Regions from separate parts of the Rhodococcus sp. G6(2025) genome, predicted to be linked through region 1. Evidence: riboswitches for the same ligand, from Rfam matches in the RefSeq annotation. Region 1 holds a riboswitch; each other region holds the start of a gene.
The links. A riboswitch is a leader RNA that binds a small molecule or an ion and turns the genes downstream of it on or off. The one in region 1 is predicted to bind thiamine pyrophosphate.

Region 1 (4,203 bases):
GTGTGATCGCGATAACAGCCAGTGTCGGGGGGAGGGACGCTCACAGTCACTGTTGCGTACTTAGAGAAGGTTGTGTTCTTTGTGGTGGCAACTACGGGCGCCCCCGGAGATGGTCGCGCAGAGTCTCTGTCTCATACTCCGCGCGGAACAGCCCACGCTTCTGCAGGACGGGGATCACCTCGTCGACGAAGTCTGCGAGGCCGTTCGGGTAGAGCGGCGGCATCAGGTTGAAGCCGTCGGCCCCGCCGCGGCGGAACCACGTTTCGATCTCGTCGGCGATCGATTCCGGGGTTCCGATCATGGTGCAGTGGCCACCGCCGGCCGCCAACGTGCCCAGCAGCGACCGCACGGTGGGACGGTCCTTCTCGATGATCCGCAGGATCGTGTCGTACCGGCCCTGCGGCCCGGTGAACTCCGACAGCGGCGGCAGCGCGGGAACGGGAGCGTCCAGTTCCCAGGCACTGCAGTCCTGCTGGACGAACATCGACAACTGCGCCAGAGACTGTTCGACGGGCAGGAGCGCGTCGAGTTCCGCCTTCTTCCGCCGGGCCTCCTCGGTGGTCGAACCGACATAGGTCACGAGACCGGGCATCACGGTCACCGCGTCGGCGTCGCGGCCCGCCGCGCGGATGCGCCGCTTCACGTCGTCGTAGTAGCTCTGCGCGGCCGTGAGGTCGTAGGCGACGGCGTAGATGCCCTCGGCGCACCGGGCGGCCAGGTCGCGGCCCTGATCGGACGCGCCCGCCTGGAACAGCACGGGACGACCCTGCGGCGAGTGCGGCACGTTCAGCGGACCGTCCACGAGGAAATGCTTTCCCCGATGCTCGACCGGCTTCACCTTGGCCGGGTCCGCGAAGATGCCGTCCCGGTCGAGCACGAGCGCGTCGGGCGCCCACGAATCCCACAGGGCGAGTGCCACGTCGACGAATTCCGCGGCACGCGAATAGCGTTCGTCGTGCGGCGGCATCTCCTCGAGCCCGTGGTTGCGCGCTTCGGCGTCGAACATCGACGTCACCACGTTCCAGCCGGCGCGGCCGCCGCTGATGTGGTCGAGCGACGCCAGCATCCGGGCGGCGTGGAACGGTGTGTAGAACGTGGTGGACACCGTCGTCACCAGTCCGACCCGCTCCGTCGCCCGCGCCATCGCGGACAGCGCGGTGAGCGGTTCCAGGAACCACATGCCTCCGGATGCGGGGTCGCGCACCGAATGCCCGTCCGCGAAGAACACCGCGTCGAGGCAGCCCCGCTCCGCGGTCTGCGCCAACTCCTCGTAGTAGGCGATGTCGCAGAGTCGCTCCACCTGGGACGAGGGGTGCCGCCACGCGGCGCCGTGGTGCCCGCAGCTGTAGAGGAATGCGTTGAAGTGCAGTTGCCGGACGTCGGTCATGTCAGTCCTTGACCAGTCCGCCGTCGACGACGAGGTTCTGGCCGGTCACCGACCGCGACCACGGGGACGCGAAGAACAGCACCGCGTCGGCGAATTCGTCCGGGGTGGTGACGCGCTGCAGCGGGGTGCTCGCCGCGATGAGGTCGAATACCTCGTCGGGAGTGGCGGCGCTCGCGTCGGTGGTGCGGAGCAGCCCGCCCGAGACCATGTTGACGGTGATGCCGTCGGGACCGAGGTCGGCGGCGAGGGTGCGGGTCAGCGACAGCGCGGCGGCCTTGGCGGCCGTGTAGTCGTGGTACGGGACGACGGGGTTCTGGAACAGGTTGGTGCCGATGTTCACGATCCGGCCGAACCCGAGCGTACGCATGCCCGGCAGCGCGGCCTGCGTCGTGTGCAGCGTCGCCTTCACGCTGCCACGCAGCTGCGAGTCGAAGGACTCCCACGTGATGACGTCCGCCTTGTCGCGTGCGTCGCCGTTGAAGGAGAAGTCGGCGAGCGCGTTGTTGATCACCGTGGTCACCGGGGAGCCGAAGTGCTCCTCCGCCGCGGAGAACAGGGCCGCCACCTGTCCGGCATCGGTGACGTCGGCCCGGAGCGCGACCGCACGGTCCGCGCCCAGGGACGCCGCGAGTTCTTCGGCCGCGTCCCGGCTGTTCCGGTAGTTCACGATCACCCGCGCGTTCTGCGCCGCGAACGACCGCACGATGGCGGCGCCGAGGCCCCGCCCACCGCCGGTCACCAGGACGATCTGCTTGTCGAGCTGCATGCTGTCACCTTCCGTTCGGTCGGCGACGAGACATCGGATGAGCGCATACGGGCGTCTCCGCGACATCCCTTCGCCGGCATTACCCAGTTCAGGTTCGACGGGTCTGTTCTCAGCCGTCCGGCTCGTCGCCGGGCAGCACCCCGTGTCACTGGCCAACAGTGTAAGCGCAATCACCGATTCCAGTTCTTGGTTGTGCACAACCTAGTTGTATGCAACTATTCAGTGGTGACCGACAACCTCACCCTCGACCGCCAGGTGTGCTTCGCCCTGTACTCGGCTTCCCGGGCCATGACGGCGAGATACCGGTCGATGCTCGACTCGTTGGGAGTGACCTACCCGCAGTACCTCGTGCTGTTGGTGCTCTGGGAACGGGACGGCCGCGGAGTACGTGAGATCTGCGACGCCCTCGACCTCGACACCGGCACGCTGTCTCCACTGCTCAAGCGGCTCGAAACCCTGGGACTGGTCGAACGCCGGCGCTCCTCGGCCGACGAGCGCCGGGTCGGGATCCACCTCACCGAGAAGGGTGCGGCCCTCCGCGCCGCCGCGGAGGGCATCCCCGCCGAACTCGCCGACTCGACGGGAATGGAGATCGACGAACTCGTCGCCCTCCGGGACACCCTGTCGCGGCTCACCGAGTCACTTCACAGCTTCACCACCCCTACAGGAGAGAAGTAACCATGAAGATCGTCTACACCGCCGAAGCCCTCGCGACCGGAGAAGGCCGCAACGGCCACGCCCGCACGTCCGACGGCAAGCTCGACCTGAACCTCGCGATCCCCACCGAGATGGGCGGGTCCGGCGACGGCACCAACCCCGAGCAGCTGTTCGCCGCCGGATACGCGGCGTGCTTCCACTCCGCGCTCCAGTTGGTCGGCCGTCAGGCGAAGGCGAACGTCGTCGACTCGGCCGTCGGCGCCCGCGTCGGCATCGGCCCGACGGACAGCGGCGGATTCGGTCTCGCCGTCACTCTCGAGGTTTCCCTGCCCCACCTGCCCCGCGCCGAGGCGCTCGAGTTGACCGAGAAGGCACACCAGGTGTGCCCCTACTCCAACGCCACCCGCGGCAACATCGACGTCACCCTCGAGGTCACCGAAGACTGAGCAACCCTGACGGGCGTCGCGTCACCCGAACGTGAACTCGACGCCCGTCAGGTCCTCCGACAGCGCCCACAGCGCCCGCGCGGTGTGCTCGTCCCGCGACTTCTTGTTGGAGCCCACCACCTTCGGATGGCCACGCTGCTCGAACAGGCCGTCCGGCCCGATGTAGCTGCCACCGATCACGTCGGATGCCGTTGCCGCGTACAGCATCGGCAGCGCCCCCATCTCCGCCGACTGCGCGAAGATCCGGTTGCCGACGGCCATCAGCTTGTCCTGCACCGACTCGGTGTGGGCCTGCAGATTGGTCGATGCGTAACCGGGGTGCGCGGCCACCGCTTTCACGGGTGACCCCGCCGCGGACAGCCTGCGCTGCAACTCGTACGTGAACAGCAGATTCGCGAGTTTCGACTGCCCGTAGGCGCTCCAGCGGTTGTACTTGCGGCGTTCCCAGTTGAGGTCGTCGAGGTGAATCGTTCCCGCCTGATGTGCCGCACTCGACATCGTGGCGACCCGATCGGTGATCTTGTCGAGCAGCAGGCCGGTCAACGCGAAGTGCCCGAGATGGTTTGTGCCGATCTGCATTTCGAATCCGTCGGCGGTCGTACGCTGCGGAACCGCCATCACGCCGGCGTTGTTCACGAGCACGTCGACGGACTCGACACCGGCGGCGAACTCGCGCACCGAGGCGAGGTCGGACAGATCGAGGCGGCGCACCTCGGCGTTGTCACCGATCGACCGTGCGACGACCTCCCCCTTGTGGGTGTTACGGCAGGCCAGCACGACGTGCGCCCCCGCCTTGCCCAGCGCTCGCGCGGCCACCTCCCCGAGACCACTGTTGGCGCCCGTGACGACGAACGTGCGGCCGCTCTGATCGACGATGTCCGAAGCTGTCCACTTGGTCATGGCGTCAACCCTACGGATCTCGGGAGTTGGCGTGAACGTTTCACCAC
Region 2 (4,203 bases), 2.9 Mb from region 1:
TGCATCGGGCGGGCGCCCTCGGTCAGTGCCCGCTTGGTGTCGACGGAGGAGACCAGACCGGCGACCAGCATCCACACCAGGAGGATCGCCGTGCACGACGACGCCACGATCAGCCCGAGATTGAACGTGCGCCGACTGAGTCTCGCGATGACGATCTGGGCGCCGAGCAGCGCGACGAGCGCGACGAGGATCAGGATCAGCGCCAGCCAGGGCGGGCGGGAGTAGTCCCGTTGCGTGTCCGCGACGTCAGCCTCCTGCTGGGCGTGCAACTGCTGCGCCATCGGCAGCATGCTCGTCTGCATCAGCGTGGACGCCTCGCTGAGGTAGGCCGCGCCGACGGGATGGCCGGTGCGATTGTTGGCCCGCGCGGTCTCGACGAGACCGGCGTAGACGCTGAGGTCGCTGGAGATGGAGGCCAGCAGACGGCGGCTGTCCACGTCGCTCGCCGCGAGACCGCCCGACGCGTACACCAGGTCGGCGGAGGCCGTGCCGATCGCCTGCGCGTAGGTGTCGCGGAGTTCGGGAGGTTCGAGACCGCCGGAGATGAACGCCGTCGTGGCCGCGGCATCCGCCACGGACAGGGCGCTGTAGAGGTTCTGCGCCGAGAACGACAGTGGTTCCGTCTCCGCGAGGACGCTGTCGAGAGTGGCTTCCCTGCTGTTCACCGTCGAGGCGGCCACCAACCCGGCCGCGAGTGTGAGCAGGACCAGGAGGGCTCCGAGGGCGGTGAGTTTGGCGGGAGTCGACTCCAGGAACGCGCGCAGTTCCTTGCGGCGTGCCACCGCGGGGTCGACGTCGTCGTCCGCGACGGCAGACAATGCGCGGCTGCCGTGGGGTTCGATCGACGGTGCCTCACGCAGAACCACCTCGCACCCCTCCCGTGTCATGGCCGCACCTTGTGGGGAGCATATAAGCAGCGGTCGGTTCACGACTGCCGACGGGCAGTTCCGGAAGAAACCGTTAGTGTGAGGGAACTGCAGGGAGACCCATCAGGTCGGACAGGGGTAGTCGATGCGTGGTGACGGTGACGGTTGGGCAACCGGGCCGGACGGCAGTCGTCATTGGGGCAAGCACGGTGCGGCCGGGTTGTTGCTGCGTGCGCCGCTCCCCGACGAGACGCCGGCCGTGCTGCTGCAGCACCGTGCGGTCTGGAGTCACCAGGGCGGTACGTGGGCGTTGCCCGGCGGTGCCCGGGACAGCCACGAGACCACCACCCACGCCGCGGTACGCGAGGCCCACGAGGAAGCCGGCATCGAGAGCGCGGCCATCCGCGTCCGCACCGAGGTCGTCACGATGAAGGCCGCGAGCGGCTGGAGTTACACCACGGTGATTGCCGACGCCGAGCGCCCACTGCCCACCGTCGCGAACGGCGAGAGCACCGAACTGCGCTGGGTGCGGGAAACCGACGTCGCCGGGTTGCCGCTGCACCCGGGATTCGAAGCGGGGTGGCCGCAACTGCGCACCACCGAGGTGCGATTGCTGCTCGACCGGCACGACGTGCTGGGCGAACGCGGCGCGCTGGCGCAGTTGTCGAAGGCACTGCCCCGCACGGTGCACCTGCCCGACGGCACCTACGGGTGGTTGCCGCGCGTCGAGGTGCTCGAAGCCCTGGACGCGGTCGGCAGCCTCGCCGAACCGGCCGGCCACGGCACCACACTGGGAACGGTGACGGCATTCGTCACCACCGACCCCGACCTGATCGAACAGTTGCCGGCCACAGTCGTGGTCCTGCCGCCCGCTACGGTGCTGGACTGGCTGGACCAGCCGTAACTACGCGTTCTGCTGCAACAGGGCGGACAGCGAGCGCGCGGCGGCCTGCGGGTCGCGGGCCTCGGTGACGGCCCGCACGACGACGATGCGGGAGGCCCCCGCGGCGAGGATCTCCGGAACGCGGGACTCGTCGATGCCGCCGATCGCGAACCACGGGCGGTTCGGCTCCGAGTCGGCGGTCGATCGCACCAGATCGATGCCCGACGCGGTCCGCCCCGGCTTGGTGGGGGTGGCCCACACCGGACCGGTGCAGAAGTAGTCGACGCCGTCCTCGATCGCCGCGAGACTGGCCTGCGCGCGACTGTGGGTGGAGCGGCCGATCAGGACGTCGGAACCCACCACGGTCCGTGCGTACGGGACGGGCAGGTCGCCCTGGCCGAGGTGCAGCACGTCGGCCCCGGCCGCCAGCGCCATGTCGGCGCGGTCGTTGACCGCGAGCAGCGCTCCGTGCCGCCTGGCCGCGGCCGCGAGCACCGACAGTGCCGCCAGTTCGTCCCGGGCGTCCATCGTGCCGAACTTCTTCTCTCCGGCCGAGCCCTTGTCGCGGAGCTGGATGATGTCGACGCCGCCGGACAGTGCGGCCTCGGCGAACTGCGCCAGGTCGCCCTTCTCGCGCCGAGCATCGGTGCACAGGTACAAACGTGCTGTTCCGAGGCGGCGCCGACGGTCCGTGAGGTTGCTGTGATGCGAGGTGGTCACGGCATGACGGTAGCCTCTACGGTGAAAGTGCAACACGGGAGTCCCGGGGAACGTGGGGCTGAGAGGGGCTCACGCCGAGCCCGACCGTCATACCTGACCCGGATCATGCCGGCGCAGGAAGTGAGGTGGAGTTCAATGGCGAGATCGGTATCCGTCGTCGGAGGCGGAGTGATCGGCCTGTCCATTGCGTGGCGCGCAGCCCGCAACGGGTGGTCGGTACGGCTGTACGACCCGTCGATCGGTTCGGGAGCGTCCTGGGTGGCGGGCGGCATGCTCGCCCCGTTGTCCGAGGGCTGGCCCGGCGAGGAGAGCGTCCTCGAACTGGGGAGCGCGTCGCTCGACCGGTGGCCCGAATTCGGGAAGGAACTCGAGGCCGGGGCCGGCGTCGAGCTGTTCACGTCGGAGAGTTCGCTCACCGTCGCGCTGGACGGCGCCGACGCGGAGGACCTGCGGACCATCGCCGAATGGGTGGGTGCGCAGGGGCGGGAACTGCAGATCCTGGGTCGCGCCGAAGTTCGGGCCCTCGAGCCGATGCTGGGTCGCGGAGTCCGGTTGGGACTTTTGGCCGTCGACGAACTGGCCGTGGACAACAGGCTGCTGTTGCAGGCGTTGCAGCGGTGCGCCGTCGACGCCGGAGTGGAGCTGATCGGGGAGGCCGTGCACAGCCTCGACCGGCTGAGCACGGACCAGATCGTCGTCACCGCGGGCATCGCGTCACCGGCCCTGTGGCCCGGGCTTCCGGTTCGCCCCGTGAAGGGCGAGATCCTGCGGTTGCGCTCGCGTCCCGGGGTGACCCCCGCGCCCGGCCGCACCATCCGCGGCAGCGTGCACGGCAGGCCCGCCTACCTGGTGCCACGGGCCGACGGCATCGTCGTCGGTGCCACCCAGTACGAGTCGGGCAACGACACGCAGGTCACGGTGGCCGGCGTGCGAGACCTGATCGCGGACGCCGAGGCGCTGATGCCCGCCATCGGCGAGTACGAACTGCGCGAGACCTCGGCAGGTCTGCGCCCGATGACCCCGGACAACCTGCCGCTGATCGGCCGGGTGTCCGATCGGGTCGTGGTGGCGACGGGACACGGCCGTAACGGCATCCTGCTCACCCCGGTGACCGCCGACGCGACGGTGGCATTGTTGGAGGGCTCGGCACTGGTCGAGGCGAAAGCCGCCGACCCCGAACGTTTCGAGAAAGTAGCGAGGTAGAGATGAGTGAGCAGCAACTAGTGGTGCCGATCGGCATCAGCGTCAACGGCGAGGACCACGAGTTCACGGAACCGTTGACCGTCACCGGGCTGCTGGAGGTGCTGAACCTGCCCACCAAAGGCATCGCGGTGGCAGTGAACGGCGCCGTGTTCCCGCGCGCCCGGTGGGACGAGCTCGTGGTCCGGGGCTGGGAGATCGAGATCCTCACGGCGGTGCAGGGTGGCTGACGCGACGCCCGGCGTGCAGAAGGGCCTCACGATCGCGGGCCGCACGTTCGGTTCACGGTTGATCATGGGCACCGGCGGCGCCGCCAACCTCACGGTGCTCGAAGAGGCGCTCGTCGCGTCCGGCACCGAGCTGACCACGGTCGCGATGCGCCGCGTCGACGCCGCAGGCGGCACCGGTGTGCTGGACCTGCTGCGCCGGCTCGACATCGCGCCGCTGCCCAACACGGCCGGGTGTCGCGGTGCGGCCGAGGCGGTGCTGACGGCGCAACTCGCCCGTGAGGCGCTCGAGACCGACTGGGTGAAG
Region 3 (4,203 bases), 2.9 Mb from region 1:
TCGTTGCCGGTGTCGATGCGGGGACTGCTGAACTCGAGGAACCTGTCGCCGTCGAACAGCAGATCGGTGCTCGACGCCGACGTCCGGAGATGCCCGCCCTTCACGATCGACCACTGCGCCCCGAGCGCGTGCAGCGCTTCGGCGGCGCGGCGTGCGGTCGCGTCGTCCACCACCTCGATGCCGGTGATCAACCGGATCTCGTCGAGGTTCGGGGTGACCACCGTGGCGATCGGGATCAGCGTGTTCCGCACGGCGTCCAGCGCCTCGGCGTGCAGGAGCGGATCGCCGTGCATCGACGCGCACACCGGGTCCACGACCAGCGGGACCGGTAGGTCGCGGCCGATCCCGACCTCGGTGCACACGGCGGCGACGGCCTCGATGATGGCCGTCGACGCCAGCATGCCCGTCTTCGCTGCCCCGACCCCGATGTCGTCGACGACGCACCGCACCTGCGCGGCCACCGTCTCCGGCGGAATCTCGTGGAAACCGCTGACGCCCACCGAGTTCTGCACCGTCACCGCGGCGACCGCGACGCATGCGTGGACGCCGCACAGCGCCATCGTCCGCGAGTCGGCCTGGATCCCGGCGCCACCGCCGGAATCGGTGCCTGCGATGGTGAGGACTCGGACGGGGGTCTGGCCGTCGGGGGTCAGGGGCAGCAGCTTCACGAAGGGGACCTTACCGATTCTCTGAGGTGACGGACTCGACGGGCAGATACACGCGACCACCTGCGTCGACGAACTCGCTCGACTTCTCGGCCATGCCCGCCTCGATGGCTTCGACCGAATCGAGTCCATGTTGCTGTGCGTACTCGCGCACGTCGGCGGAGATCCGCATCGAACAGAACTTCGGGCCGCACATCGAGCAGAAGTGGGCCGTCTTTGCCGGCTCGGCGGGCAGCGTCTCGTCGTGGAACTCCCGCGCGGTATCCGGGTCGAGGGACAGCGCGAACTGGTCGTGCCAGCGGAATTCGAACCGGGCCTTCGACAGCGCGTCGTCCCGCTCCTGCGCCCGCGGATGCTGCTTCGCGAGATCCGCCGCGTGCGCCGCGATCTTGTACGTGATGACCCCGGTCTTGACGTCGTCCCGATTCGGCAGTCCCAGGTGTTCCTTGGGTGTCACGTAGCAGAGCATCGCGGTGCCGGCCTGCGCGATCATCGCCGCGCCGATCGCGGACGTGATGTGGTCGTACGCCGGCGCGATGTCGGTGGCGAGCGGCCCGAGCGTGTAGAACGGCGCCTCCTCGCACAACTCTTCCTCGAGGCGCACGTTCTCCACGATCTTGTGCATCGGGACGTGCCCGGGACCTTCGATCATCACCTGCACCCCATGGGATTTCGCGATCCGCGTGAGCTCCCCGAGGGTGCGCAGTTCCGCGAACTGGGCTTCGTCGTTGGCATCCGCGATGGAGCCGGGGCGCAGACCGTCACCGAGCGAGAACGTGACGTCGTAGCGGTGGAGGATCTCGCACAGTTCGCCGAAGTGGGTGTACAGGAATGACTCTCGATGGTGGGCCAGGCACCAGGCCGCCATGATCGACCCGCCGCGGGAGACGATTCCGGTGACCCGACGTGCTGTCAGCGGGATGTAGCGAAGCAGTACACCGGCGTGGACCGTCATGTAGTCGACGCCCTGCTCGCACTGTTCGATCACGGTGTCGCGGTAGATCTCCCATGTGAGCGCGGTCGGGTCGCCGCCGACCTTTTCGAGCGCCTGGTAGATCGGCACGGTTCCCACGGGCACGGGCGAATTGCGCAGGATCCATTCTCGTGTCTCGTGGATGTTCTTGCCGGTGGACAGGTCCATGATGGTGTCTGCACCCCACCGCGTCGCCCACACCATCTTCTCGACCTCTTCCGCGATCGACGACGTGACCGCGCTGTTGCCGATGTTCGCGTTGATCTTCACCGCGAACGCCTTGCCGATGATCATCGGCTCGAGTTCGGGATGGCAGCGGTTGGCCGGGATCACGGCGCGTCCCGCCGCGACCTCGGTGCGCACCGTCTCGGGTGAAACACCCTCGCGTGCAGCGCAATACTGCATCTCGGCGGTGACGACGCCGGCGCGAGCGGCATCGAGTTGGGTGCCCTCCCGGCCGGCGATCCACGGTGCGCGCAGATGCGGCAATCCCGCTCCCAGGTCGATCGTGGCGTCCGCGTCGGTGTACGGACCCGACGTGTCGTACACGTCGAGGTGTTCACCGTTGGTGAGGTGTACGCGCCGGACCGGCACCCGGATGTCGTCGCCCGACAGCAGGTACTGCTTGGTGCTGCCCTCGATCGGCCCCGTCGTGACGGACGTGGCTGTAGATACGTGTGTGCTCATCGATGATGCTCCCTACGCCGGCATTACCCGGACAGGTTCGACGGTCGACGGCCCTAGCCGTCCTCTCAGCCCGCTGGTGCGAGCCCCCGTGGATGTGTAGTTGTCACACAAACTGTAACCGAGATCTCTGTGATCAATCATTCGGGTGAAACTTGGACAGCGGTTCCCGGCATCGGTATAAAGGGTGATGAACATCACATTTCGATTACGACACATACCCCCAGGAGATAGCCATGCTGACAGACGCGCAGGTTGTGGACGTGATCGACAACGCCGATCAGAACCGATTCGAGCTACGCCTGAGTGGTGATCTGGTCGGCATCCTCGGGTATTTCGACCTCGCGGACACCCCGCCCGGCGCCGGTGCCGGCGAGGGCGTGGTGGCCGCTCGGCCGCCGGGCCCGAAGAGTCGAGGGCGGCAGGCGCCCGTGGTCTCGTTCATGCACACCGTGATCGTGGAGGACTTCGGCCACCGCGGACTCGCCGCCCTCATGGTGGGTCGCTCCCTCGACCTCGCCCGCGGGTACGGCTGGAAGGTCCGGCCCGTGTGCACGTACGTGCAGCGCTTCGTTTCGGCGCATCCCGAGTACCGCGACCTCGTCGTTCCGGTGGACGGCTGACTGCGGCGGGCCACGAATCGGGCACTCGTCGGCAACGAAACGGTTCCGGGAGCGGCGATTCCGCTCGCGAGGATGCCGCCTTACTGATTCCATGAGTGGCATGGATCACATTTCGAACAGTTCCGAGTCGTCGGGGAACATCACGGCCGCTGATGCTCGCGTGCTCGACAACCCTGCCCATGAACGATTCGATCTGTGGCTGGGGGACGAGTTGGTCGGCATCCTCGGCTACCGGGACGAGGACGACATTCCCGGATTCACCGCGAAGCCGGGCGAGGTGGTCGCGTTCATGCACACGGTCGTCAAGGAAGAGTTCGGTGGGCGCGGGCTGGCCGCGGTCCTCGTGGGCGAGGCGCTCGGCTCGGCGCGTCGGCGTGGCTGGAAAGTGCGTCCCATCTGCACGTATGTCCAGCGCTACTTGGCGCTCAATCCTGAGTACCTCGACGTCCTGGTTGCCGAGTAGCCCCACTCGCGAGAGCACTGCTCTTGCCATCTGCGACTCTGCTGTGAATACTGCTCTGCATAGAGAGCGGTGCTCACAATGGAGGAGTCGTCATGACCGTGTCGGATCGGATCGAGAGTCGTACCGGGGTCGCACGGATCTGCGCCGCGGCGCTGTTCGCCCTCGCCGGCGTCCTGTTCGTCGTGTACCCCTTGGTGCGTCCCTACGCAGCGGGCGGGGCGCCGGACGGGCGGGCCGAGTTCGCCTCACCGTCGTGGCTCGTCGCACACCTCGCCGCGGTCGGCGGATTCATCGCGTTCGGGCTTGCGCTCGTCGCGCTCAGCGGACTGCTGAAAGGGACGGGCGGTGAACGGGCGGCGGTGGTCGCGGTGGCGGCGTCGTGGATCGGGACAGGGCTGACGCTGCCCTATTACGGGGCCGAAACGTTCGCGCTGCACGCCCTGGGCGGCAGCGACCTCGACGAGAATGCGGTCACAACCCTCACCGAAAGCGTGCGGATGGGGGCGGCGCAGGCGACGCTGTTCGCCACCGGTCTGCTCCTCGTCGCGGTCGGCGCAGCCGCTGCCGCCGTGGCGATCGCCCGGTCCCGGCTACTCGCCGGGTGGGCGGGGATCCCGATGGCAGTGGGGTTCGCGCTGTTCATCCCGCAGTTCTACGTCGACGCCCCACTGCGCATCGGGCAGGGAGTGCTCATCGGATTCGGGTGCGCGGTTGTGGCGCTCGGTGTGCTGCGTTCTCAATCGCCGAGGTCGACGATGACCGGCGCATGATCGCTGGCGCCCTTGCCCTTGCGTT
Region 4 (4,203 bases), 3.5 Mb from region 1:
AGCCCTGCTGGACCACCCGCAGCGGCGACGGCAGCACCTGCGGCCGGATTCCGCTGACCGTCACGTACACCTGCCACGCGACGACCAGCAGTGCCACGACCACGACCGCGGGCAGCACCCGCCGCAGCAGCGGGGACGTGCCCGGGGCCGTGGTGCGCAGACTCGGGTCAGGGCTGAGTGAGGTACTCATTGGTGAAGTACGTCGACCAGTCGGGTTCCGTGGTCAGCGGTGCCCCGTCGGGGCCGGTGAGCAGGCCGTGCTGGAACAGGAAACCGGAGTACCCCGCCCACTGCTCGGCCGTCTGTGTCCCGACCTTGCCGGAACTGTCCTTCATGTACTCGGAGGACAGCATCTGCTGGCTCTCCCGCACGAGGGACTCGTCGGTGAAGGCGCCGGGGTTGGCGTCGATCAGTATCTGCGCGGCCTCGTCCGGCCGGTCGGCGGCGAACTGGTATCCGCGCTGCAGGGCCTGGACGAACTTGCGGGCCTGCTCGGGATGGTCGGCCATCCACTCCTCGTTGCCCTCGATGACGAGAGCGTACGCATCCGGGAAGCCGTAGTCGGTGTAGTGGAAGTAACGCATCGGCGTGCCCTGGTGCTCGGCCTCGATGCCCTCCCAGCCGAAGAACGAGACGGTGAAGTCGGCGGTGCCGGAGTACACGGCCTCGTACGCCGAGGTGCCGAGCGTGACGGTGGTGAATTCGCCCTTGCCGCCGTCGTTGCGGATGATCTGCTTCAGCGTCTCCTCGCCGTCCGGGTCCGCGAACCCGGCGTAGATCTTGCCGTCCAGATCCCGGGGGCGGGTGATGTCGGCGCGATCCGCCTTCACCGCGATGCCCGTCGCCCAGTGCTGCAGCGGAGCCATCACCGACGTGGTCTGTGCGCCCGCGGCCTTCGAGAACGTCGCCGAACTCTGGAAGCTCACCCCGAACTCCGCGTTGCCGGCGTCGACCAGGGTGTCGGGCGAGGTGTCGTTGTAGGGCAGCACCTGCACGTCGAGGCCGGCGTCCGCGAACCAGCCTTCCTGCTGGGCGACGAACAGGCCGGTGTGGTTGGTGTTCGGTGTCCAGTCGAGTGCGAACCGGATGGTGTCGCCGGACTGGGAGTCACCGGCGCAACCGGTGAGCAGCGACAGGGCGGAGACCAGGACGACGGCTGCGGTGGCAGCGCGCTTGGTACGAGAGAAGAGTGTCACGACGCCGGCCATTCCTGCTTGTTGAGAGCGGTGTCCCAGAACATGAGTTCGTAGCGGCTGGCGATCACGAACGCCTCCGCCATCGCCTCGCGCTGAGCATCGGTCGCGGCCTCGGCCGCCGCGTCCACGAGTTCGCGGGCCCTCGCGACGGCGGCGTGGAACTCCTCCGCGTCGTAGGTGGTCACCCACTGTGCGTACGGGTGCGACGGGTCGGTGGAGAGCACCTCACGGGCGCTCGCCGCGAGCCGGTGCCCGACGTCGGCGTAGATCCAGAAGCAGGGCAGCACTGCCGCGGCGGCCACCGCGTACGGCTCGGTGGCGGCGACGGCCGTCAGGTAGGAGATGTACCCGAGGCAGGCAGGCGAATGCAGCGGCTCCGCGTCCGACTCGGGGAGTCGTCCGCTGGTCAGCAGATTCTGGTGCAACGCGGCCTCGACCGTGGCGGCCTCCGCGGCCGAGCCCGCCCAGAAGCCGGCCTCGACCGGGCCCGGCGCGTGCGCGGCCACCAGTGAAAGGGCTTTCGCGTACCCGGTCAGGTACAGGAAATCCTGCTCGATGTACGTGCGGAACACGTCCAGCGGCAGCGTTCCGTCGCCGAGGCGGCGCAGGAACTCGAGTTCGTCGATCGCCTCGCGCAGCACCTTGGTCCGGTCCCACAAGTGGTCCGTGAATCGGGCGTGCTGGCCGGCGCCGGCAGCATCTTGGACAGAGCTATTCACAACGTTGACATCCCTTCGTCAGCATTACCTGAGCAGGTTCCCGGGTGTGTTCTCAGCCCCGCCCGTGCGGAGCACCCCGTGTCAGAACAAGCCGACCCTAGCACCGGCCGTGCCGCGGGCGGAAAGGCCAGGGTCGGTGGAGGGGCTCAGCCGGCGAGGAACGCGGCCGCGCTCGGCGGGAGGGGTGCGGGGCCGCGCCGGTAGATCTCCGCGGGCCGGCCGGTTCCGACGACGGCCATGTCGCCGGTGTTCTCGAGGGCCGGCATCAGGTGCCGCCGGAACGAGTCCTTCGGCAGTGGACGCCCGAACACCACCTCGTACACCCGGCGGAGTTCGAGCACCGTGAACGTGTCGCCGGCCAGGCCGGACGGGTCGACGGCCCGCGCGTACCGCTCTCTCAGGTCGGCGACGGCGAGGGCGACGACGTCCGCGTGGTCGAACGCCAGGTCCTGCGTCACCCGGTCGTCGTCGACGGTGACCAACATCGTGTCGCGGGGGAGCGCCGTGCGGGGCAGCGCGGCGCCGTGCGTCATCGACAGCACCCACCCGCGATCGTCGCGGCCGGGATCGTCCAGCATCGCCAGCTGATGGAATTCGGTGCCCGTCAGGCCGGCCTTGATCCGCAGGCACCGCTCGGCGGCGTCCCGCAGTCGCTCACCCTGGTGGAGGAACGTGCCGGGGAGGGCGGTCCGGCCCGAACGACGGGGAACCACAAGAACTTTCAGTTCCGGGCCGTCGACGGTGAGGACGGCGACGTCGACCGCCACGGACGGGCGCGGGTAGTCGAGGAGGCTCCTGCCCTCGGAATCGGTCCATGCGGCCACGCGGGAATGTTAGCGCACTGTTGATCTATGTCGCGTTCGATCGGTCCTGCCTGCTCATCGTTGGTAGTTTGGCGAGAGATTCCCGGAACGTGATGCGTGAGGAGATTCCGTGGAGGTCGACAAGTCCGGCGACACGCTCGTCGTCCGCGCGCGGGACGGTGAGGTGCGTGGCTACCCCGAGGGCGACGTCTACGCGTGGAAGGGCATTCCGTTCGCCGCGGCCCCCGTCGGCGATCTGCGGTTCCGCGCCCCGGCCCCGCCCGCACCGTGGGAGGGTGTGCGCGACTGCGTCGACTTCGGCCCGATGGCGCCGCAGGGGCACGGCACCGCCGTCCCCATCGACGCGGGACTCGAGATGGACGAGGACTGCCTGTCCGTCAACGTCTGGGCCCCGAGACCCGACGGCACCCCGCGGCCGGTGATGGTGTGGATCCACGGCGGTGCCTACTGCCTGGGAACCGCAGCTCAGGGCATCTACAACGGGCGCATCCTGTCCACAATCGGCGACGTCGTGCTGGTCTCGTTCAACTACCGGGTGGGAGCGCTCGGCTTCCTCGACCTGTCGTCGTTCTCGACGGCCGAGCGAGTGTTCGAGACCAACTGTGGGCTGCGCGACCAGGTCGCAGCCCTCGAATGGGTCCGCGACAACATCGCGTCGTTCGGCGGTGACCCGGACGAGGTGACGGTGTTCGGGGAGTCGTCCGGAGCCGGGTCGATCACCACGCTGATGACGTGTCCGAGCGCGGAGGGGCTGTTCCACCGCGCGATCGCCCAGAGCCCGCCCGCCACGTCGGTCTACGGGAGCGAGCGGGCGGCCACCGTCGCGAAACAGTTCCTCGACATCCTCGAGGTGGAACCCGCGCAGATCGACACCCTGCTGCACCTTCCGTACCGCACGGTGATCGAGGCCAGCGACACGCTCGTCAACGAGGTGCCGACGAGGATTCCGGGCACGCTCGCGATGGCGCCCGTGGTGGACCGCGACTTCCTGCCCCGTTACCCGGTGGCCGCGTTCCAGAAGGGGCACTCCCACCGCATCCCTCTCATCATCGGTTCCAACAAGGACGAGTCGTCGATCTTCAAGTTCATGAAATCTCCTCTGCTGCCGGTCACGTCGGATTCGGTGCAGGAGATGTTGAGGGCGATCGCGGCCGATCACCCGGAACTGCCCGCCGCCCGCCTCGCCGACATCCTGTCGGCGTACCCGGACCGCGGAAAGCCGAAGGGCGCGCTCGCGATGTCGAGGGACGCCGCGTTCCGGATGCCCGCCCTGTGGGTGGCCGACGCCCACAGCCGGCACTCGCCGACGTGGATGTACCGGTTCGATCAGGCCACGCCGATGCTCAAGGCCGCACGGATCGGAGCCGGCCACGCCACCGAACTCCCGTACGTCTTCGGCAATTTCGACACCCTCAACATCGACCCGACGTTCTGGCTCGGCGGCCGGAAGACGGCGCTCGAGGT

Region 2: it holds a riboswitch for thiamine pyrophosphate, as region 1 does, so the genes downstream of both, thiO (glycine oxidase ThiO) here and ACLIVD_RS06325 (3-oxoacyl-ACP reductase) in region 1, are expected to answer to the same signal.
Region 3: it holds a riboswitch for thiamine pyrophosphate, as region 1 does, so the genes downstream of both, thiC (phosphomethylpyrimidine synthase ThiC) here and ACLIVD_RS06325 (3-oxoacyl-ACP reductase) in region 1, are expected to answer to the same signal.
Region 4: it holds a riboswitch for thiamine pyrophosphate, as region 1 does, so the genes downstream of both, ACLIVD_RS26945 (TenA family protein) here and ACLIVD_RS06325 (3-oxoacyl-ACP reductase) in region 1, are expected to answer to the same signal.

Annotation. Positions count from the first base shown of each region.
Region 1 covers NZ_CP179750.1:1,316,965-1,321,167, reverse strand. Annotated here, with positions in the region: gene ACLIVD_RS06330 (LLM class flavin-dependent oxidoreductase) at 92-1,387, opposite strand; gene ACLIVD_RS06325 (3-oxoacyl-ACP reductase) at 1,389-2,153, opposite strand; TPP riboswitch at 2,202-2,306, opposite strand; gene ACLIVD_RS06320 (MarR family winged helix-turn-helix transcriptional regulator) at 2,379-2,831, shown strand; gene ACLIVD_RS06315 (organic hydroperoxide resistance protein) at 2,834-3,256, shown strand; gene ACLIVD_RS06310 (oxidoreductase) at 3,278-4,156, opposite strand; gene ACLIVD_RS06305 (CocE/NonD family hydrolase) at 4,197-4,203, opposite strand, start outside.
Region 2 covers NZ_CP179750.1:6,410,543-6,414,745, reverse strand. Annotated here, with positions in the region: gene ACLIVD_RS29785 (GlnX family signal transduction membrane protein) at 1-866, opposite strand, end outside; gene ACLIVD_RS29780 (NUDIX hydrolase) at 1,012-1,770, shown strand; gene thiE (thiamine phosphate synthase) at 1,771-2,469, opposite strand; TPP riboswitch at 2,494-2,606, shown strand; gene thiO (glycine oxidase ThiO) at 2,605-3,672, shown strand; gene thiS (sulfur carrier protein ThiS) at 3,675-3,899, shown strand; gene ACLIVD_RS29760 (thiazole synthase) at 3,892-4,203, shown strand, end outside.
Region 3 covers NZ_CP179750.1:6,401,318-6,405,520, reverse strand. Annotated here, with positions in the region: gene thiD (bifunctional hydroxymethylpyrimidine kinase/phosphomethylpyrimidine kinase) at 1-668, opposite strand, end outside; gene thiC (phosphomethylpyrimidine synthase ThiC) at 679-2,325, opposite strand; TPP riboswitch at 2,318-2,425, opposite strand; gene ACLIVD_RS29725 (GNAT family N-acetyltransferase) at 2,559-2,945, shown strand; gene ACLIVD_RS29720 (GNAT family N-acetyltransferase) at 3,046-3,408, shown strand; gene ACLIVD_RS29715 (hypothetical protein) at 3,501-4,178, shown strand; gene ACLIVD_RS29710 (exodeoxyribonuclease III) at 4,145-4,203, opposite strand, start outside.
Region 4 covers NZ_CP179750.1:5,827,134-5,831,336, reverse strand. Annotated here, with positions in the region: gene ACLIVD_RS26955 (ABC transporter permease) at 1-190, opposite strand, end outside; gene ACLIVD_RS26950 (ABC transporter substrate-binding protein) at 168-1,208, opposite strand; gene ACLIVD_RS26945 (TenA family protein) at 1,193-1,915, opposite strand; TPP riboswitch at 1,909-2,004, opposite strand; gene ACLIVD_RS26940 (NUDIX hydrolase) at 2,062-2,739, opposite strand; gene ACLIVD_RS26935 (carboxylesterase/lipase family protein) at 2,849-4,203, shown strand, end outside.